Regions from separate parts of the Enterobacter sp. genome, predicted to be linked through region 2. Evidence: predicted binding sites of a transcription regulator. Region 2 holds the regulator's gene; the other holds the start of a gene.
What was found. The regulator LexA, encoded in region 2, represses DNA repair genes until DNA is damaged. The targets are predictions, from matches to a motif close to TNCTGTATGTACATACAGNA.
Positions count from the first base shown of each region.

Region 1: the regulator LexA is predicted to act here: its motif matches at 5,527-5,546, upstream of rmuC (DNA recombination protein RmuC).

Region 1 covers NZ_CDRQYH010000013.1:51,783-62,961, forward strand. Annotated here, with positions in the region: gene ACWYRJ_RS06490 (carboxylate/amino acid/amine transporter) at 1-359, shown strand, start outside; gene metR (HTH-type transcriptional regulator MetR) at 247-1,200, opposite strand; gene metE (5-methyltetrahydropteroyltriglutamate--homocysteine S-methyltransferase) at 1,316-3,577, shown strand; gene ACWYRJ_RS06505 (dienelactone hydrolase family protein) at 3,627-4,433, opposite strand; gene udp (uridine phosphorylase) at 4,689-5,450, shown strand; gene rmuC (DNA recombination protein RmuC) at 5,590-7,047, shown strand; gene ubiE (bifunctional demethylmenaquinone methyltransferase/2-methoxy-6-polyprenyl-1,4-benzoquinol methylase UbiE) at 7,114-7,869, shown strand; gene ubiJ (ubiquinone biosynthesis protein UbiJ) at 7,883-8,488, shown strand; gene ubiB (ubiquinone biosynthesis regulatory protein kinase UbiB) at 8,485-10,125, shown strand; gene tatA (Sec-independent protein translocase subunit TatA) at 10,202-10,456, shown strand; gene tatB (Sec-independent protein translocase protein TatB) at 10,460-11,002, shown strand; gene tatC (Sec-independent protein translocase subunit TatC) at 11,005-11,179, shown strand, end outside.
Region 2 covers NZ_CDRQYH010000014.1:161-11,339, reverse strand. Annotated here, with positions in the region: gene yhhY (N-acetyltransferase) at 1-73, opposite strand, end outside; gene ACWYRJ_RS06655 (oxidoreductase) at 330-1,367, shown strand; gene ACWYRJ_RS06650 (pirin family protein) at 1,491-2,186, shown strand; gene gntR (gluconate operon transcriptional repressor GntR) at 2,288-3,283, shown strand; gene gntK (gluconokinase) at 3,410-3,937, shown strand; gene gntU (gluconate transporter) at 3,941-5,281, shown strand; gene plsB (glycerol-3-phosphate 1-O-acyltransferase PlsB) at 5,387-7,807, opposite strand; gene ACWYRJ_RS06625 (diacylglycerol kinase) at 7,962-8,330, shown strand; gene lexA (transcriptional repressor LexA) at 8,439-9,047, shown strand; gene dinF (MATE family efflux transporter DinF) at 9,110-10,447, shown strand; gene ACWYRJ_RS06610 (CsbD family protein) at 10,568-10,777, shown strand; gene zur (zinc uptake transcriptional repressor Zur) at 10,825-11,179, opposite strand, start outside.

The DNA.
Region 1 (11,179 bases), on a different contig from region 2:
CGATTGTCGCGGTAGCGGCGTGGTTTATGCTCGGTAACCCGCAAAAGTTGCCTACCACCATCGTACAGTGGGGTGTTCTGGTCTGGCTGGGCGTCGTGGCTTCCGGGTTGGGGTACTTCATGTGGAACTACGGCGCGACGCAGGTCGACGCCGGTACGCTGGGGATTATGAACAACGTGCATGTCCCGGCAGGGCTGCTGGTCAACCTTGCCATCTGGCAGCAACAGCCGCACTGGCCAAGCTTCCTTATTGGGGGAGCGGTGATCCTGGCTTCGCTGTGGGTCCATCGACGCTGGGTCGCTCCGCGCTCCGCACAAACGGAAGATGGTCGCACGCGTGGTTCCGCGCTGAGCGAATAAACGCCTCCGTAATCGGCTGACGCTGCTCGCCATCGCGCACGGCGGCGTACAGCCGGCTCCACAGTCCTTCACCCAGGGTTTTGGTGACCACCAGGCCCTGGCGTTCAAAACTCTCCACCACCCAGTGCGGCAGCGCCGCGATACCCATGCTGGCCGCCACCATCTGAATCAGCAGCAGGGTGTTATCCACGCTTTTCAGCTGCGGGCTAATGCCCGCGGGCTGCAGGAAGTGACGCCAGATATCCAGACGACTGCGCTGAACCGGGTAAATCAGCAGCGTTTCCGTCGCCAGGTCTTCCGGCGTGATGCGCGTTTTGGCCGCCAGCGGGTGGTCCGGCGCCAGCACCAGGCGCACCTCATAATCAAACATCGGCGAATAGTGCAGGCCGCTGCGCGGCAGAATGTCAGAGGTCATGACCAGATCCAGCTCGCCCTGCTGCAGCGATGGCTGCGGGTCGAACGTCACGCCGGATTTAAAGTCCATCTCCACCTGCGGCCACTTCTGGCGGAAGTTCTCAAGCGCGGGGGTCAGCCACTGAATACAGCTGTGGCACTCAATAGCGATACGCAGTTTGGTCTGCTGCGGTTCGTTACACGCCTGCAGCGCGCTCGCGATTTGCGGCAGAACCTGATTCGCCAGCTGAAGGAGAATTTCACCCTGCGGCGTAAAGCGTAGCGGCTGGCTTTTACGCACAAAAAGACGGAAGCCGAGGCGTTGTTCCAGATCGCTGAACTGGTGAGAAAGGGCGGACTGTGTCTGGTGCAGCGTGGCCGCAGCAGCCGCGAGCGAACCGCAGTTTCGCAACGCTTGTAGCGTTTTCAGGTGTTTAATCTCGATCATGAAAGTCCTTCACTTCGCCATGAACATTTTGCGCTTGAGGAATATACAGTACCTGCCAATTATAGAAGTGTAAACATCTGGACGTCTAAATAACGAATTTCACAAGGGGTACACCATGACAATCCGCAATCACACTCTCGGTTTCCCTCGCGTTGGCCTGCGTCGCGAGCTGAAAAAAGCGCAAGAAAGCTACTGGGCGGGTAACGCCACGCGTGAAGAGCTGCTGGCGGTGGGACGCGAGCTGCGCGCCCGCCACTGGGATCAGCAGAAGCAGGCGGGCATTGACCTGCTGCCGGTGGGCGATTTCGCCTGGTACGACCATGTTCTGACGACCAGCCTGCTGCTTGGCAACGTGCCGGCTCGTCATCAGAACAAAGATGGATCGGTAGATATCGATACCCTGTTCCGCATCGGCCGTGGCCGTGCGCCAACGGGTGAGCCAGCGGCAGCGGCGGAAATGACTAAGTGGTTTAACACTAACTATCACTATATGGTGCCGGAGTTCGTAAAAGGTCAGCAGTTTAAACTGACCTGGACGCAGCTTCTGGATGAAGTGGACGAAGCGCTGGCGCTGGGCCACCAGGTTAAACCCGTGCTGCTGGGGCCAGTGACCTATCTGTGGCTGGGGAAAGTCAAAGGCGAGCAGTTCGATCGTCTGAGCCTGCTGAAGGACATTCTGCCGGTCTACAAACAGGTGCTGATTGAGCTGGGCAAACGCGGCATTCAGTGGGTGCAAATCGACGAACCGGCGCTGGTGCTCGAGTTGCCTCAGGAATGGCTCGATGCCTTCAAACCGGCGTATGATGCGCTCACCGGGGAGGTGAAGCTGCTACTGACAACCTATTTCGAAGGCGTGACGCCGAACCTGAACACGATTACCGCGCTGCCGGTGCAGGGCCTGCACGTAGACCTTGTACACGGTAAAGATGATGTGACGGAGCTGCATAAGCGCCTGCCCGCAGACTGGCTGCTCTCCGCCGGTCTGGTGAATGGCCGTAACGTCTGGCGCGCCGATCTGACCGAGAAATATGCACAAATCAAAGACATCGTCGGTAAACGTGAGCTGTGGGTGGCCTCGTCCTGCTCGCTGCTGCACAGCCCGATCGACCTGAGCGTGGAAACCCGTCTCGACCCTGAAGTAAAGAGCTGGTTTGCCTTCGCGCTGCAAAAATGTGAAGAGCTGGCCCTGCTGCGCGACGCGCTGAACAGCGGCGACACGGCGGCAATTACCGAATGGAGCGCCCCGATCCGGGCGCGCCGCCACTCCGCGCGCGTGCATAACCCGGCGGTGGAAAAACGTCTGGCGGCCATCACCGCCCAGGACAGCCAGCGCCAGAGCCCGTATGAGGTGCGCGCCGAAGCCCAGCGCGCCCGCTTCAATCTGCCTGCGTGGCCGACCACGACGATTGGTTCCTTCCCGCAGACCACCGAGATCCGCGGCCTGCGTCTGGACTTTAAAAAGGGCAATCTGGATGCGAATCACTACCGCACCGGGATCGCGGAACACATCAAGCAGGCGATTATCGAGCAGGAACGCCTTGGGCTGGACGTGCTGGTGCACGGTGAAGCAGAGCGTAATGACATGGTGGAATACTTTGGCGAGCACCTGGACGGCTTCGTCTTTACCCAGAACGGCTGGGTGCAGAGCTATGGCTCCCGATGCGTGAAGCCGCCGGTGGTCATCGGTGACGTCAGCCGTCCGGAAGCGATCACGGTTGAGTGGGCGAAGTACGCCCAGTCCCTGACCGACAAGCCGGTGAAAGGCATGCTCACCGGTCCTGTGACCATTCTTTGCTGGTCCTTCCCGCGTGAAGACGTGACCCGTGAAACCATCGCCAAACAGATCGCCCTGGCGCTGCGTGATGAGGTGGCGGATCTGGAAGCCGCAGGCATTGGCATTATTCAGATTGACGAACCGGCCCTGCGCGAAGGTCTGCCGCTGCGTCGCAGCGACTGGGACGCCTACCTGCAGTGGGGCGTGGAGGCGTTCCGCATCAACGCCGCGGTGGCGAAGGACGACACTCAGATCCACACCCACATGTGTTACTGCGAATTTAACGACATCATGGATTCTATTGCCGCGCTGGACGCCGACGTGATCACTATTGAGACCTCGCGTTCAGATATGGAGCTGCTGGAGTCGTTTGAAGAATTCGACTACCCGAACGAAATCGGGCCGGGCGTGTACGACATCCACTCCCCGAACGTGCCGAGCGTGGAGTGGATTGAAGCCCTGCTGAAAAAAGCGGCCCAGCGTATTCCGGCAGAGCGTCTTTGGGTAAACCCGGACTGCGGACTGAAAACCCGCGGCTGGCCTGAAACCCGCGCAGCGCTGGCGAACATGGTGAAGGCAGCGCAGAATTTGCGTCAGGCGTAGGGGTATTGGATGGCCCGGTAAGGCGTAACCGCCTCCGGGCTTATTGTTATTACGCTTTCTTACCGCCGTACTGGCTAAACCACGCCAGCATTCTCTGCCAGCCATCTTTGGCTGATTCCGCGTGATAGCTCGGACGATAATCGGCGTTAAACGCATGCCCGGCATCCGGGTACACCACAATCTCCGCCTTCGCATTGGCCGCACGCAGCGCATGGCGCATGGTTTCTACCGAATCCAGCGAAATACCGGTGTCCTGACCGCCATAAAGCCCTAACACGGGGGCATTTAACTCGGTGGCGATATCGACGGGATGTTTAGGCGAATTCAGCGTTTTTTCACCCACCAGTTTGCCGTACCAGGCGACAGCAGCTTTGAGCTGCGGGTTATGCGCGGCATACAGCCAGCTAATGCGACCGCCCCAGCAGAAACCGGTGACCAGCAGACGATGCGGATCGCCGCCGTTGCGCGCCGCCCAGCTGGCGACATGATCGAGATCGGCCAGCACCTGCGCGTCCGGGACTTTGCTGACCAGGTTGCTGAGCAATGTTGGAATATCACTGTAGTCGTTCGGATTGCCCTGACGGAAGTAGAGCTCTGGCGCAACGGCCAGATACCCTTCCAGCGCCAGCCGGCGGCAGAGGTCGCGAATGTGTTCGTGAACACCAAATATTTCCTGAATCACAATCACGATGGGTAGCGGACCCTCTGCCGATTTTGGTCGGGCGTGATAAGCAGGCATATTCTCCCCCTGCGAGGGAATAGAGGTCTCGCCCGCGGTAATTGCCGCTTCTGGAGTCGACACGATGGTTGAAGCATGTGGGGCCGCAGCAGGTGCAAAACCGGTTTTTTCAGTCATGGCATTCTCCGTACCAATGAGTTAGCGCAAAGGTAAATATAGACACCAGGTTAACAACTCACAGTGCCTTAAACGGTCTATCTTTTGTGCAGCACCTGGCGATATAACTTGTTAATGTGATGTAAATCACTTTTTTATGGAAATTCAATGTAACCATTTTCATTCATGGTGAGGTTCGTCACGAAAATATGCTTACTGCTTCTGTAAAGTACCGTTTTACTTCTTCTGACTAACCGACCCACAGAGGAGTCACCTATGTCTAAGTCTGATGTTTTTCATCTCGGCCTTACTAAAAACGATTTACAAGGGGCTACGCTCGCCATCGTCCCTGGCGATCCGGAGCGTGTGGAAAAGATCGCCGCGCTGATGGATAAGCCGGTCAAGCTGGCTGCCCATCGTGAGTTCACCACCTGGCGCGCAGAGCTGGATGGCAAAGCGGTGATCGTGTGCTCTACCGGTATCGGTGGTCCGTCTACGTCTATTGCTGTTGAAGAGCTGGCGCAGCTGGGCATCCGCACTTTCCTGCGTATCGGTACGACCGGTGCTATTCAGCCGCATATCAACGTCGGCGACGTTCTGGTCACGACCGCGTCCGTCCGTCTGGACGGCGCAAGCCTGCATTTTGCACCAATGGAATTCCCGGCAGTGGCTGATTTCGAATGTACCACCGCGCTGGTTGAAGCTGCGAAATCCGTAGGCGCAACCACTCACGTGGGCGTAACCGCGTCTTCCGACACCTTCTACCCGGGCCAGGAGCGTTACGATACCTTCTCAGGCCGCGTGGTTAGCCGTTTCAAAGGCTCAATGGAAGAGTGGCAGTCCATGGGTGTGATGAACTACGAAATGGAATCCGCAACGCTGCTGACCATGTGCGCAAGCCAGGGTCTGCGTGCCGGTATGGTGGCGGGCGTTATCGTCAACCGTACCCAGCAGGAGATCCCGAACGCCGAAACCATGAAGCAGACCGAAAGTCATGCAGTGAAAATCGTGGTGGAAGCAGCGCGTCGCCTGATCTAGTCCTCTCTTCTTAAATCAAAGGCCGACACGTTCGGCCTTTATTTTTTGCGTAGCGCCTCGCAGGAAAACCCTTTCAAACTGGACGTTTATACAGCACAATTCTATTTTGTGCGGGTAATACGTTGATGCAGGGGGCATTGTGGATATCTCAATCCTGATTTACGCGGTGATTGCGTTGGTGAGCTTAGGGATTGGCTGGCTGATTTCCAGCTACCAGCATGCGCAGCAGAAGGCCGACCAGCTGGCTGAGCGAGAAGAGATGGTCGCTGATTTAAGCGCTATAAAACAGCAGCTTGCGCTGAGCGAACACTGGCGCGATGAGTGTGAGTTGCTCAACAACGAGCTGCGCAACCTGCGTGATATCAACACGTCACTGGAGGCCGATCTCCGCGAAGTGACCACCCGCCTTGAATCCACCCAACTGCATGCGGAAGACAAAATCCGCCAGATGATCAACAGCGAGCAGCGTCTCAGCGAACAGTTTGAGAATCTCGCGAACCGCATTTTTGAGCACAGCAACCGCCGCGTTGACGAACAAAACCGCCAGAGCCTGAACAGTCTGCTGACGCCCCTGCGTGAACAGCTGGACGGCTTCCGCCGTCAGGTACAGGACAGCTTTGGTCAGGAAGCCCGTGAGCGGCACACCCTGGCTCATGAGATTCGTAATCTTCAGCAGCTGAATGCCCAGATGGCACAAGAAGCGGTCAACCTCACCCGAGCGCTCAAAGGGGACAACAAAACCCAGGGCAACTGGGGTGAGGTGGTGCTGACCCGCGTACTGGAAGCTTCTGGTCTGCGGGAAGGATATGAATACGAAACGCAGGTGAGTATCGAAAACGACGCCCGCTCACGAATGCAGCCGGATGTGATCGTGCGGCTGCCGCAGGGCAAAGATGTGGTGATTGACGCTAAAATGACGCTGGTGGCGTATGAACGTTACTTTAATGCGGACGATGACTACACGCGCGAGTCAGCTCTGCAGGAGCACATTGCCTCCGTACGTAATCAAATTCGCCTGCTCGGCAGAAAAGACTACCAGCAGCTGCCGGGTCTGCGCTCGCTGGACTATGTACTGATGTTTATTCCTGTAGAGCCCGCGTTTCTGCTGGCACTCGACAGGCAGCCTGAGCTTATAACCGAAGCGCTCAAAAATAATATTATGTTGGTCAGCCCCACCACGCTGCTGGTGGCGTTACGCACCATTGCGAACCTGTGGCGCTATGAGCACCAGAGTCGCAACGCGCAGCAGATTGCCGATCGTGCCAGCAAGCTGTACGACAAAATGCGCCTCTTTGTGGACGACATGTCTTCAGTCGGGCAAAGCCTGGATCGTGCGCAGGATAACTATCGCCAGGCGATGAAAAAACTCGCCTCCGGACGTGGCAATCTGCTGGCGCAGGCTGAATCATTCCGCAGTCTGGGAGTAGAAGTTAAACGCGAGATTAATCCGGAATTGGTCGAGCAGGCCACCGCCCAGGACGACGAGTTTCGCCTGCGAGAAGGGGCGAACGAACAAAAGACAAACAGTGAAGACAACACGTTAGCGGCGGATTCATCACCAGACGAGATTCCAGCGCGTTTTTTTCGCGGTGGTTGAAACGTAGGGCAAACGCGCCCAATCTGATACACTTCACGAACATTTTACTGATAAGCAGGCTCTAAGATGGCTGACGATTCACAAGACACAACGCACTTTGGCTTTCAGACTGTCGCCAAAGCGCAGAAAGCTGACATGGTGGCCCACGTATTTCATTCCGTGGCGGCGAAGTACGATGTGATGAATGACCTGATGTCGTTCGGCATTCATCGCTTGTGGAAGCGCTTCACCATTGACTGTAGCGGCGTGCGTCGCGGACAAACGGTGCTGGATTTAGCTGGCGGTACGGGCGATTTAACCGCGAAATTCTCTCGTCTGGTGGGTGAAACCGGTCGCGTTGTTCTCGCCGATATTAATGACTCCATGCTGAAAATGGGACGCGAAAAGCTGCGTAACATCGGTGTGGTGGGGAATGTTGAATATGTGCAGGCAAACGCCGAAGCGCTGCCGTTCCCGGACAATACCTTTGACTGCATCACTATCTCCTTCGGTCTGCGTAACGTGACCGATAAAGAAAAAGCGCTGCGCTCCATGTACCGCGTGCTGAAGCCGGGTGGACGCCTGCTGGTGCTTGAATTCTCCAAACCGATTATTGAGCCGCTGAGCAAAGCTTACGACGCCTATTCCTTCCACGTGCTGCCGCGCATCGGTGAGCTGGTGGCTAACGACGCTGAAAGCTACCGCTATCTGGCGGAATCTATCCGTATGCACCCGGATCAGGACACATTAAAAGCCATGATGCAGGATGCAGAATTTGAGAACGTTGAATATTTCAACCTGACGGCGGGTGTCGTCGCGCTGCATCGCGGTTACAAGTTCTGAGTGGAGGTGTCCCGTGCCCTTTAAGCCCTTAGTCACCGCAGGTATCGAAAACGTACTGAATGCCTTTCTCTATCGTGCTCCGGCGCTGAAAGCAGCGCGTCAGCGGCTAAACGGGAAGATATTACGTATTGTTTTAAAAGAGTTCTCGACGCCGCTTGTGCTGGTATTCAGCGAACGCCAGCTTGACGTTCTGGGGGCGTGGGAAGGTGAAGCTGACTGCTCGGTCATCACGCACATGAGCGTGCTGCCAAAACTGCGCGATCGCCAGCAATTAACGGCGCTTATCCGCAGCGGTGAGCTGGAGGTGGAAGGCGACATTCAGGTCGTGCAAAACTTCGTTGCCCTCACCGATCTGGCGGAGTTCGATCCGGCAGAGCTGCTCGCGCCTTTTATCGGCGACATTGCTGCCGAAGGCATCGGGAAAGTCCTTCATGGTGGCGCCTCCTTTGCGCGTAAAAGCCTCCAGCGCCAACAACGTTATGTGGCGGAAGTGATGACTGAGGAGTGGCGAATGGCGCCCGGGCCACTGGAAGTTGCATGGTTTGCGGAAGAAACCGCTGCTGTTGAACGCGCGGTTGATGCGTTTACCAAACGGCTGGAAAAACTGGAGGGCAAATGACGCCTGGTGAAATTCGGCGCCTCTATTTTATTATTCGCACCTTTTTGAGCTACGGGCTCGACGAGCTTATTCCCAAAATGCGCATCACGCTGCCGCTTCGCATCTGGCGGCGGATGCTGTTCTGGATGCCCAATCGCCACAAAGGTCAACCGCTGGGTGAGCGTCTGCGCCTGGCGCTGCAGGAACTCGGTCCGGTATGGATTAAATTCGGGCAGATGCTTTCGACCCGCCGTGACCTCTTCCCGCCTCTCATTGCCGATGAGCTCGCAATGCTTCAGGACCGCGTCGCACCCTTTGACGGCGCGCGCGCGAAAAAGCAAATTGAAGAGGCGATGGGAAATGTACCCGTCGAGACCTGGTTTGACGATTTCGATATTCAACCGCTGGCGTCGGCCTCTATCGCGCAGGTGCACACCGCGCGTTTGAAAGAAAACGGCAAAGAAGTCGTTATCAAAGTTATTCGTCCGGACATCCTGCCAGTCATCAAAGCGGACATGAAGCTGATTTATCGTCTGGCGCGCTGGGTGCCACGCTTGCTGCCGGACGGGCGCCGCCTTCGTCCACTGGAAGTGGTGCGGGAATATGAAAAAACGCTGATTGATGAGCTTAACCTGCTGCGCGAATCGGCAAACGCCATTCAGCTGCGCCGCAACTTTGAAAACAGCCCGATGCTCTATGTACCTGAAGTCTATTCTGACTACTGCAGCCAGAACATGATGGTGATGGAGCGTATCTACGGTATTCCGGTTTCGGATGTCGTAGCCCTGGAGAAGCAGGGAACAAACATGAAACTCCTGGCCGAACGTGGCGTACAGGTCTTCTTTACCCAGGTATTCCGCGACAGCTTTTTTCATGCGGACATGCATCCGGGCAATATCTTTGTGAGCTACGAACACCCTGAGGACCCGAAATATATCGGTATCGACTGCGGGATTGTGGGGTCGCTGAACAAAGAAGATAAACGGTATCTGGCTGAGAACTTCATCGCGTTCTTCAACCGCGACTACCGTAAGGTGGCCGAGCTGCACGTCGATTCCGGCTGGGTTCCGCCGGACACCAACGTCGAAGAGTTCGAGTTTGCGATCCGGACCGTTTGCGAACCGATTTTTGAAAAACCGCTGGCGGAAATCTCCTTTGGGCACGTACTGTTGAACCTGTTCAACACGGCTCGCCGCTTTAATATGGAAGTTCAGCCACAGCTAGTTTTACTTCAGAAAACATTACTTTACGTTGAGGGTGTAGGCCGACAGCTCTATCCTCAGTTAGACTTGTGGAAGACTGCGAAACCTTTCCTTGAATCCTGGATTAAGGATCAGGTTGGCATTCCGGCGCTGGTGCGCTCGCTGAAAGAGAAGGGCCCGTTCTGGATAGAAAAAATGCCTGAAATTCCCGAACTGGTTTATGACAGTTTGCGTCAGAGCAAGAACCTTCAGCACAGCATGGATAAAATCGCCCGCGAGCTTCAGTCCAGCCGTGTTCGCCAGGGACAGTCCCGCTATCTCTTTGGGATTGGCGCAACGCTGCTGCTGAGCGGTACGCTGCTGCTGATCAACCGTCCGGACTGGCAGATGATGCCAGCCTGGCTGATGGCTGGCGGGGTGGTAGTCTGGCTTGCCGGATGGCGAAAAACGCGCTGAGTTTGCGTCGCCATCAATGGGTCGCATACGTATAATGCGACCTGACTCATTAATCATCTATCCCTGAGGAACATGTATGGGTGGTATCAGTATCTGGCAATTGTTGATCATTGCCGTCATCGTCGTGCTGCTGTTTGGCACCAAAAAGCTCGGTTCTATTGGTTCCGATCTGGGCGCGTCTATCAAAGGCTTTAAGAAAGCGATGAGCGATGATGAGAGCAAGCAGGATAAAACCAGCCAGGACGCTGACTTTACTGCTAAATCCATCGCCGACAAGCAAGAAGAAGCCAAAAAGGAAGACGCCAAACGCCACGATAAAGAGCAGGTATAAGTCGTGTTTGACATTGGTTTTGGTGAGCTGCTGCTGGTCTTTGTGATTGGCCTGATCGTGCTGGGGCCGCAGCGTCTGCCGGTGGCGGTGAAAACCGTTGCGGGCTGGGTGCGTGCGCTGAGATCGCTGGCATCGACCGTTCAGAATGAGCTGGCGCAGGAGCTTAAGCTGCAGGAATTTCAGGAAAGCCTCAAAAAGGTCGAGAAGGCGAGCATGGATAATCTGACGCCGGAACTGAAAGCCTCAATGGATGAACTGCGTGAAGCGGCGGAATCCATGAAGCGCTCTTACAGCGTCAACGATCCTGAAAAAGCGAGCGATGAAGCGAACACTATCCATAACCCGGTGGTGAAGGGCAGCGAGGAGCAGCGCGAGGGCGTAACGCCTGCCAGCGCTGAACATCAGGCTGCTGCGCCAGAACAGACGCCGCAGGAAACCGAAGTGAAAAAACAGGCGCAGCCGGAAGAGCCGGTAACTAAAACGGCGGAAGTAAAGCCCGCTGCGTCCGTTTCCGAATCATCCCCCTCGTCGAGTGATAAAGCGTAAACATGGCAGTAGATGATACTCAACCGCTGATTACGCACCTCATAGAGCTGCGTAAGCGCCTGTTAAACTGCATTATTGCAGTTTTCGTTATTTTTCTATGCCTGGTTTATTTCGCCAACGATATCTACCAGGTTGTCTCTGCACCATTAATTAAGCAGATGCCGCTGGGCGCAACGA
Region 2 (11,179 bases):
CCGGCTGGGCGTGGATCTGACGAATGGCGTCATAATCTTTCGGTTCCGCATGGCGTATCACTATCTCACTCATTCCTTGTTCCTCAGTCAGTTAAAAGTCCCTTCCAACATCAATGACTTTAAAATTTGAGTCAACCGCTATTTTTTGCAAAAAGTATTGGACAAGTGCGAATGAGAATGATTATTATTGCTCTGCATTCAGGAAGACCGCTACGGGAACCTGAAAGCACGACATTGCTCACATTGCTTCCAGTATTACTTTAGCCAGCTTTTAGCTGGCTTTTTTTTTGTTATGGTTAGACTCAGTAACCTTCCAAAAGGACTGAGCCATGACACTACATTGCGCATTTATTGGATTTGGTAAAAGCACCACCCGCTATCACCTGCCGTATGTCCTCAACCGTAAAGACAGCTGGCATGTGGCCCATATCTACCGCCGCCGCGCGAAGCCGGAAGAGCAATCTCCGCAGTACTCCCACATCCACTTCACCAGCGATCTCGATGAGGTGCTTAACGATCCGCTGGTCAATCTGGTGGTTGTTTGCACCCACGCTGACAGCCATTTTGACTATGCCAAACGCGCGCTCAATGCGGGCAAAAACGTGCTGGTAGAAAAGCCGTTTACCCCGACCATCGCCGAAGCGAAAGAGCTGTTCGCGCTGGCGAAAAGTAAAGGCCTGACCGTCACGCCGTATCAGAACCGGCGCTTTGACAGCTGCTTCCTGACGGCGAAAAAGGCGATTGAAAGCGGCAAGCTGGGCGACATCGTGGAAATCGAAAGCCACTTCGATTACTACCGTCCTGTGGCGGAAACGCAACCCGGACTGCCGCAGGATGGTTCGTTCTATGGTCTGGGCGTGCACACCATGGACCAGATCATCTCCCTGTTTGGCCGACCGGACCACGTGGCGTATGACATTCGCAGCCTGCGCAACAAAGCCAATCCGGACGATACCTTTGAAGCGCAGCTGTTCTACGGCGACCTTAAAGCTATCGTCAAAACCAGCCACCTGGTGAAGATCGACTACCCGAAATTTATCGTTCACGGCACTAAAGGTTCGTTTATCAAATACGGTATCGACCAGCAGGAGACCAGCCTGAAGGCCAATATCATGCCCGGTCAACCTGGCTTTGCGGCGGACGATTCCGTGGGCGTGCTGGAGTATGTGAACGATGAGGGCGTGACGGTCAAAGAAACGCTGAAGCCGGAAACTGGCGACTATGGCCGCGTCTACGATGCGCTGTTTGAGACCCTCACAAACGGCACGGCGAATTACGTCAAGGAATCTGACGTTCTGACCAACCTGGAAATCCTTGAACGGGCCTTCGAGCAGGCTTCTCCTGCCACGATAACCCTCGTTAAATAAGCAAAAACGGCTCCTCTGCGCTTGTTCATAATTTTTGAACAGAGGAGTCAATTTTCACCCTCTATGATCCCAGGCGGTTTGCGTCCACACTTACTCCATCGAAACGAACTGAGGGTGAAAACAATGATCTACTTACGCAAAGCAAACGAACGTGGTCACGCGAATCATGGCTGGCTGGACTCATGGCATTCATTCTCGTTTGCCGACTACTACGACCCGAACTTCATGGGCTTCTCCGCGCTGCGCGTTATTAACGACGACGTGATTGATGCAGGCCAGGGCTTCGGTACCCACCCGCACAAAGACATGGAAATCCTGACCTATGTGCTGGAAGGCGCGGTTGAGCACCAGGACAGCATGGGCAACAAAGAGCAGGTTCCGGCGGGCGAGTTCCAGATTATGAGCGCGGGTACCGGGGTGCGTCACTCCGAGTACAACCCGAGCAAAACGGAAAAACTGCACCTGTATCAAATCTGGATCATTCCAGAAGAGACCGGCATCACGCCGCGCTACGAGCAGCGCCGCTTCGACGCCAAACAGGGCAAACAGCTGGTGCTGTCCCCGGATGCGCGTGAAGGTTCCCTGAAAGTGCATCAGGATATGGAGCTGTACCGCTGGGCGCTGGCGAAAGACGAACAGTCCGTGCATCAGATTGCCGCTAACCGCCGCGTCTGGATCCAGGTGGTGAAAGGTGACGTGTCCATCAACGGGACCAAAGCGACAACCGCCGATGGTCTGGCCATCTGGGACGAGCAGGAGATCTCCGTGCATGCCGACAGCGAAAGCGAAATTCTGCTGTTTGACCTGCCGCCGGTGTAATAAAACATAAATAAATCCCCATCCTTCCCTTTCACAGGGGAAGGATGGGCTTTGTCCGTGGTAAACTGAGCAAATCTCTCACTTCAAGATTTCTCAGGACGATGAAAAAGAAACGCCCCGTACTTCAGGATGTCGCCGATCGCGTCGGTGTGACCAAAATGACGGTCAGCCGTTTTTTACGTAACCCGGAACAGGTTTCCGTGGCGTTACGTGGCAAGATTGCCGCTGCCCTTGATGAACTGGGTTACATCCCCAACCGTGCACCCGATATTCTCTCCAATGCGACCAGCCGCGCGGTGGGCGTTCTGCTTCCTTCTCTGACCAACCAGGTTTTCGCCGAAGTATTACGTGGAATCGAAAGCGTCACCGATGCGTTTGGCTACCAGACCATGCTCGCCCACTACGGGTACAAGCCGGAACTCGAAGAGGAACGTCTTGAGTCGATGCTTTCCTGGAACATTGACGGCCTGATTTTAACCGAACGAACCCACACTGCCCGCACGCTCAAAATGATTGAAGTGGCCGGTATCCCAGTCGTGGAGCTGATGGACAGCCAGTCGCCGTGCCTCGACATCGCCGTGGGGTTTGATAACTTCGAAGCGGCGCGTCAGATGACGGCGGCCATTATCGCCCGCGGGCACCGTCATATCGCCTATCTGGGTGCGCGTCTTGATGAACGTACTATCATCAAACAGAAGGGATACGAGCAGGCGATGCTTGACGCGAACTTAACCCCCTACAGCGTGATGGTGGAGCAGTCCTCTTCCTATACGTCGGGTATTGAGCTGATGCGTCAGGCACGACGTGAGTATCCGCAACTGGACGGTATTTTCTGTACCAACGATGACCTTGCGGTCGGCGCAGCATTTGAGTGTCAGCGTCTGGGGCTGAAGATCCCTGATGATATGGCGATCGCCGGTTTCCACGGCCACGACATTGGCCAAGTGATGGAGCCGCGTCTGGCGAGCGTCCTGACCCCGCGTGAGCGTATGGGCCGCATTGGCGCAGAACGCCTGCTGGCGCGCATTCGTGGCGAGACGGTGACCCCGAAAATGTTAGATTTAGGTTTCACCTTGTCACCGGGTGGATCTATTTGAACTGACAAATTTGAAGTAGCTCACACTTATTCACTTCGCGCACGTTTGGATATTGCTTCTCTTTTGCCCCGGCAGGACAATGTTACCGATAACTGTTACCCGTAACAATTGACTGAGGGACACCCTTTGAGCACGACTAATCACGATCACCACGTCTACGTCCTGATGGGCGTTTCCGGTAGCGGGAAATCAGCCGTGGCCAGCGAAGTGGCGCATCAACTCCAGGCTGCGTTTCTTGATGGCGACTTCCTCCATCCGCGCAGCAACATCATGAAAATGGCCTCCGGCGAGCCGCTGAACGATGACGACCGCAAACCGTGGTTGCAGGCGCTGAATGACGCCGCGTTCGCGATGCAGCGTACCAATAAAGTCTCCCTGATCGTCTGCTCCGCGCTGAAAAAAACCTACCGCGACCTGCTGCGTGACGGCAACCCAAACCTCTCTTTCATCTACCTGAAAGGGGATTTCGAGGTGATTGAAAGCCGCCTGAAGGCGCGTAAAGGTCACTTCTTCAAAACCCAGATGCTGGTGACGCAGTTTGAAGCGCTGCAGGAGCCGGGTGAAGACGAAAAAGACGTCTTAGTGGTTGATATCGATCAGTCACTGGAGGGTGTTGTTGCCAGCACCATCGAGGTCATTAATAAAAGGCAGTAAGTTTTGAGTACATTAACGCTAGTTTTGACAGCAGTGGGTTCGGTATTGCTGCTGCTGTTTTTAGTGATGAAGGCGCGCATGCACGCCTTTGTTGCTTTGATGGTGGTTTCTATTGGTGCTGGTCTCTTTTCCGGTATGCCGCTCGACAAGATCGCCGCGACAATGGAAAAAGGGATGGGCGGTACGCTGGGCTTCCTGGCGATTGTGGTCGCGCTGGGCGCGATGTTTGGCAAGATTTTGCACGAGACGGGCGCGGTCGACCAGATTGCCGTCAAGATGCTGAAATCCTTTGGCCACAGCCGTGCGCACTACGCGATTGGCCTGGCAGGGCTGATTTGCGCGCTGCCGCTGTTCTTCGAAGTGGCCGTTGTGCTGCTGATAAGCGTCGCATTCTCCATGGCGCGCCATACTGGTACTAACCTCGTGAAGCTGGTCATTCCGCTGTTTGCGGGGGTGGCGGCGGCTGCGGCGTTTCTGCTGCCGGGGCCTGCGCCGATGCTGCTGGCCTCCCAGATGCACGCCGACTTTGGCTGGATGATCCTGATAGGCCTGTGCGCGGCAATTCCGGGAATGATTATCGCCGGCCCGCTCTGGGGTAACTTCATCAGCCGTTACGTTGAGCTGCATATTCCGGATGACGTCACCGAGCCGCACCTGGGCGAGGGCAAAATGCCGTCCTTCGGCTTCAGCCTGTCGCTGATCCTGCTCCCGCTGGTTCTCGTGGGTCTGAAAACCATCGCCGCGCGCTTTGTGCCGGTGGGTTCTACCGCGTACGAATGGTTTGAGTTCATCGGTCACCCGTTCACGGCGATCCTGGTGGCGTGCCTGGTGGCGATTTACGGCCTGGCGATGCGTCAGGGGATGCCAAAAGACCGGGTGATGGAGATCTGCGGTGCCGCGCTGCAGCCTGCGGGTATTATCCTGCTGGTGATTGGTGCCGGCGGCGTGTTCAAGCAGGTACTGGTGGATTCCGGCGTGGGGCCGGCTCTGGGCGAAGCGCTGACCGGGATGGGCCTGCCGATTGCGGTAACCTGCTTTGTCCTGGCGGCGGCGGTTCGTATCATTCAGGGTTCCGCCACCGTGGCGTGTTTAACCGCCGTGGGTCTGGTGATGCCGGTGATTGAACAGCTGAACTACTCCGGTGCCCAGATGGCCGCGCTCTCTATCTGTATCGCGGGCGGTTCGATTGTGGTCTCTCACGTTAACGACGCCGGCTTCTGGCTGTTCGGTAAGTTTACCGGCGCCACCGAAGCGCAAACCCTGAAAACCTGGACGCTGATGGAAACCATACTCGGCACGACGGGTGCGATTGTCGGGATGATAGCCTTTACACTGCTGAGCTGAATGCGGTGATTTGACCAGGCTCAAAAATAAGGCCCGGTAGCGTAAGCGCTTACCGGGCCTTTTTATTATCCAGGGCGTCAGGCCGGGCCATAACCCGGCATTGCGTTACTCGCCCTGCGTGGCGCTCTCAATCGTCAAACGCACGTCCGAGGTAATCAGCTCTGCCAGCATCTGGTACACTTTCAGCGTCTCTTCCGGTTCGGCATCACCCGTATCGCTGATGAAGCCTTCATCACGCAGCGTCAGCACCAGAGAACTGAAGACTGCTTTGTCGAAGAATTCAGGGGCGTTAATGCCGTGCAAAACGGACAGACGCTGGGCCAGCGTCCGGCTCTCTTTCTCCAGCGTACCGCGGTTGATGGACGGGTTCGCGCTCAGCAGCCAGAACGTGATGGCGTAGCGCTGCAGCGTTTCGCGCGCACCGGCCGCCAGCAGCTGCAGGGTGCGGGAGCGTGACGGATTGATGTGCAGCTCGTCGTTGTTCAGGGTAATCAGCCCCTGGCGACGCATCTCTTCCGTCATCTTATCCAGTTCTGTCGCCAGCTCATCCCTACTCCAGCGCAGGAACAGCTCCGCTTTCAGCATCGGATAGATGGTCTCAAGATGGCGCAGTAGCTCCTGACGGGAAATATGTCGATGCTGGGTAATAATGGCGGCCATTAGCGACGGCAGCATCAGCATATGCGTGATGTTGTTGCGGTAGTAGGTCATCAGCACCGCCTGCTCGCGCGGCAGGATGATGATGTCGCCGATCGTGTCCTTTTCGACTTCAAACTTATTCATCTGAAGCGCGTGATCGATAAGCTCACTGGCGGTCGCAGAAGGTACGGTCGAATCAACCGAATACGGCACGTTCCGCATCATATCCAGATAGCAATCCAGCTGCTCTGTGAGCTGTTCACGGGTCAGCGAGCGCTGGCGCGAAGCCAGAAGCGCCGTACAGCACAGGTTCATGGCGTTAGCCGCACCGGCGTTGTTAATGCGCACCATCAGCTCGGACGCGATGCCATTAACCGTTGGCGTCAGCCAGGCCGGACGCACCGCTTCGATAGGATCGATGGACTCGCGCCACTCCGGAACATGATGATTCAGGTACGTCATCAGCGGCATCGGCTCGCCGAAGTTCACGTAGCCCTGACCGAGATTGCGCAGCTTGCTCAAGCCGCGCAGCATCTGCGGCAGGCTCTCTTTCTCTTTGGTCGCGCCACGCAGCTCTTTCGCGTACGTGCCCACTTCCATCACGTGCTCGTAGCCGATGTAGATAGGCACCAGCGTGATCGGACGGGTACCTCCGCGCAGCATGGCCTGGATGGTCATCGACAGCGTGCCGGTCTTCGGATCGAGCAGACGACCGGTACGGGAACGACCGCCTTCAACGAAGTACTCCACGGAATAGCCGCGGCTGAACAGCTCGCCCAGATACTCGCGGAACACGGTGGAGTAGAGCTTGTTGCCCTTGAAGGTACGACGAATAAAGAACGCACCCAGGCGACGGAAAATCGGGCCCGCCGGCCAGAAGTTCAGGTTGATACCGGCAGCTATGTGCGGTGGTACCAGCCCCTGATGATAGAGCACGTAGGAAAGGAGCAGGTAGTCCATGTGGCTGCGGTGGCAGGGGACATAGACAATCTCATGGCCATCATGCGCCAGTTGGCGTACACGTTCGGCGTTATGAACGTTGATGCCCTGATACAGGCGGTTCCACGTAAAGCCGAGGATACGATCGGAAAGGCGAATCATCTCGTAAGAGAAGTTCGCTGCAATCTCTTCCATCAGCGCAATGGCGTTCTGCTGGGCTTTCTCATGCGAAATTTTCTTGCTGCGCGCTTCATCTTCAACGGCGCGGGCAATTGCTTTGGAAGCCAGCAGCTTGTTGAACAGATCCTGACGCGCCGGGAGGCGTGGCCCTACGGCAGCGAGGCGCTGACGAGCGAAGTGCATACGCGCCACGCGCGCCAGTTTTTGCGCGATGATCTTGTCGGTGCCGTGCTCGTCCGCCATGCGACGCAGCGAAACGGAAGGGGAGAAACGCACAAAGCTGTCGCGTCCCAGCCAGGAGACCGCAAAGAACTTCTGGATGCCGTTAAGCATGCGCAGCGGCGGGTTCTCTTCACCTTTTTCGCGGCCCGGGCGACGACCAAACATCACCGATACCGGCACCATCTGCACATCCAGATCGGGGTTGCTGCGGTGCAGGTCGAGATAGTCATGGAACAGCTTGATGGACTCTTCTTTCGGCGTGTAATAGGTAAACACGCGCGGCCCGCCGTGGATGAACACGTAGCGCGGCAGCAGCGTACCGTCAACTTCCAGCGGTTCAAGCGGATCTGGTAAGTCATGCGCCAGACACTGGGCGCGAAGCGTCAGTAAGTCAGCCTTCGAGTTATAAGGCAAAACGTACATAATGGGACGCGACGTATCGAGCCCCAGTTCCAGCGCGGGTTCTGCTGGGATAGACTTGCTTTTTACCAGGATGCTTAATGGTAAATTAAGTAATTTGTAGTAAATTCGTGGCCAGCCGGACATAAACGATGTAAAGCCTCTGGTTAATAATGCAATTGCGGCGCAAGGATAACAGAAAGCGCGCAAAATTTCTGTTGTTACCCGTCATACTTCAGGCTGTAGCGAAACGCGCTACGGCTCCTGTTACTGACGCTCTTTTTTAAAAAAGGTTCTTTTAATGGCCAATAATACCACTGGGTTAACACGTATCATCAAAGCCGCCGGCTATTCATGGAAAGGTTTCCGTGCCGCATGGGCCAACGAGGCCGCGTTTCGCCAGGAGGGCGTCGCCGCTATCATCGCGGTGATCGTCGCCTGTTTCCTTGATGTTGATGCTATTACCCGCGTACTTCTTATCGGTTCCGTACTTCTGGTGATGATAGTGGAAATTCTTAATAGCGCTATTGAGGCCGTTGTGGATCGCATCGGTTCCGATTTCCATGAGCTTTCTGGCCGCGCAAAAGACATGGGATCTGCTGCCGTGTTACTGGCGATTATCACTGCCGTTATCACCTGGGTCACGCTGCTTTGGTCACATTTCCGATGAGCCTCGAGGAATAATTAAGTCCCTGGTTTTTTGTGCAGTTTTTGGTTCCAAAATCGCCTTTGACTGTATATACTCACAGCATAACTGTATATACACCCAGGGGGCGGAATGAAAGCGTTAACGACCAGGCAGCAAGAGGTGTTTGATCTCATCCGGGATCATATCGGCCAGACGGGTATGCCACCTACGCGTGCGGAAATCGCGCAGCGTCTGGGTTTCCGTTCTCCGAATGCTGCCGAAGAACACCTGAAAGCGCTGGCGCGTAAAGGCGTGATTGAGATTGTATCAGGCGCGTCACGCGGTATCCGACTGCTGGTAGAAGAAGAGACGGGCATTCCGCTGGTAGGTCGTGTTGCTGCCGGTGAGCCTTTACTGGCACAGCAGCATATTGAAGGTCATTACCAGGTCGATCCAGCCATGTTCAAGCCGAGCGCTGATTTTCTGCTGCGCGTTAGCGGCATGTCGATGAAAGACATCGGTATTCTTGACGGCGATCTGCTTGCGGTACATAAAACGCAGGATGTGCGTAACGGCCAGGTGGTTGTCGCGCGCATTGACGATGAAGTCACCGTCAAACGTCTGAAAAAACAGGGTAATACCGTTCAGTTACTGCCTGAAAACAACGAGTTCACCCCAATTGTGGTCGATCTCCGCGAACAGAACTTCTCTATCGAAGGTCTGGCAGTAGGCGTGATTCGTAACGGTGAATGGCTGTAATCTCTTCCTGACAGGCTACGCTTCCGCTGTAGCCTGTTCATCTACCTTTCCCGGTATTTCGCATGTCACTACTGACGGCATCAGATAAGGCATTGTGGCGTCTTGCCCTGCCGATGATTTTCTCCAATATTACCGTGCCTTTGCTGGGACTGGTTGATACTGCCGTTATAGGCCATCTTGATTCACCGGTTTATCTTGGCGGCGTGGCGATTGGCGCGACGGCAACCAGCTTCCTGTTTATGCTGTTGCTCTTTTTACGCATGAGCACCACCGGTCTTACCGCACAGGCTTATGGTGCGAAAGATCCGCTGCGTCTGGCGCGCGCGCTGGTGCAGCCGCTTATACTCGCGCTTGGCGCGGGTGCGTTAATCGTTGTATTACGGACACCCCTGATCGATCTTGCGCTTCATATCGTTGGCGGCAGCGAGGCGGTACTGGATCAGGCGCGACGTTTCCTTGAAATCCGGTGGCTCAGCGCGCCAGCGTCGCTGGCTAACCTGGTTCTGCTGGGGTGGCTACTGGGCGTTCAGTATGCCCGGGCGCCAGTGATTTTGCTGGTGGTGGGCAACCTTCTCAACATTGTGCTGGATATCTGGCTGGTGATGGGCCTGCATATGAACGTGCGGGGCGCGGCGCTGGCGACGGCGATTGCCGAATACGGGACCTTTATCATTGGCTTGTGGATGGTCTGGCGCGTGCTGTCGATGCGCGGGATCTCTCTGGCGCTGCTCAAAACCGCATGGCGCGGCAATATCCGTAAGCTGCTGGCCCTCAACCGTGACATCATGCTGCGCTCGCTGCTTCTTCAGCTCTGCTTCGGCGCGCTGACGGTTTTCGGGGCTCGACTGGGGCCAGAAATCGTGGCGGTCAACGCGATATTGATGACGCTTCTGACCTTTACCGCCTATGCGCTGGACGGTTTTGCCTACGCGGTTGAAGCGCATTCCGGGCAGGCGTACGGTGCGCGAGAAAGCGGGCAGCTTCAGGATGTCTGGCGGGCAGCCTGCCGTCAGTCGGGACTGGTGGCGCTGGCCTTTGGTCTGGTTTACGCCTGCTTTGGTGAGCAGATCGTTGCATTGCTGACGTCTATACCTGCTCTGCGCGAGTTGGCGAGTCACTATCTCCTCTGGCAAGTCATCTTACCGGTGGTCGGCGTCTGGTGTTATCTGCTGGACGGCATGTTTATTGGTGCGACGCGCGGAGCGGAAATGCGCAACAGCATGGCGGTCGCGGCGGCAGGGTTTAGTCTGACGCTGCTAACGCTTCCCTGGCTGGGTAATCACGGTTTGTGGCTGGCCCTGGCCGTCTTCCTCTCGCTGCGCGGGTTATCGCTGGCGTTTATCTGGCACCGCCACTGGCAAAACGATACCTGGTTCTCTTCGCGCCACGATATATCGTGACGGTTAAAGATTCCGAATATGAAATTAAGTACGGAATCCTTAACTACAATAATTATCACGTCCAGCAGAAAAGAACGTAACGGACGTTACGACCCGACGCTTAACTAAGAGGACACGATGATGAATAAAGACGAAATCGGCGGCAACTGGAAGCAGTTCAAAGGTAAAGCGAAAGAAAAGTGGGGTAAGCTGACTGATGACGATATGACCGTCATTGAAGGTAAACGCGATCAGCTTGTCGGTAAAATTCAGGAACGTTACGGCTACGCGAAAGATCAGGCGGAAAATGAAGTCAAAGACTGGGAAACCCGTAACGACTACCGCTGGTAACGCTGAATAACCCACAGGGCGGCTCTAAGCCGCCTTTTCTTTTGCCGTTAACGCGGCTTTTTCTTCACCAGAATAGAGTGGTCGTGCTGACACGCGTCCTGATGGCGACAGGCTTCCACCTCCACGCACGCGGAACAGAGCCCGTGCGCCTCAATCACGTTATGACGCAGGGCAAACCCCATTTTCGCTGCCAGCGTATGCATAATGTCTTCCACGCCTTCCGCAGCCTCTTCTTTCACCACGCCGCAGCGGTCACAGATAAACATCGCCGATGTGTGGGTGGGCTGATCGAACAGATGGCACAGCACATAGCTGTTTGTGGATTCCACCTTGTGCACGAACCCTTGTTCCAGCAGGAAATCCAATGCGCGATAAACCGTCGGCGGCTTTGCCTGCGGCTCG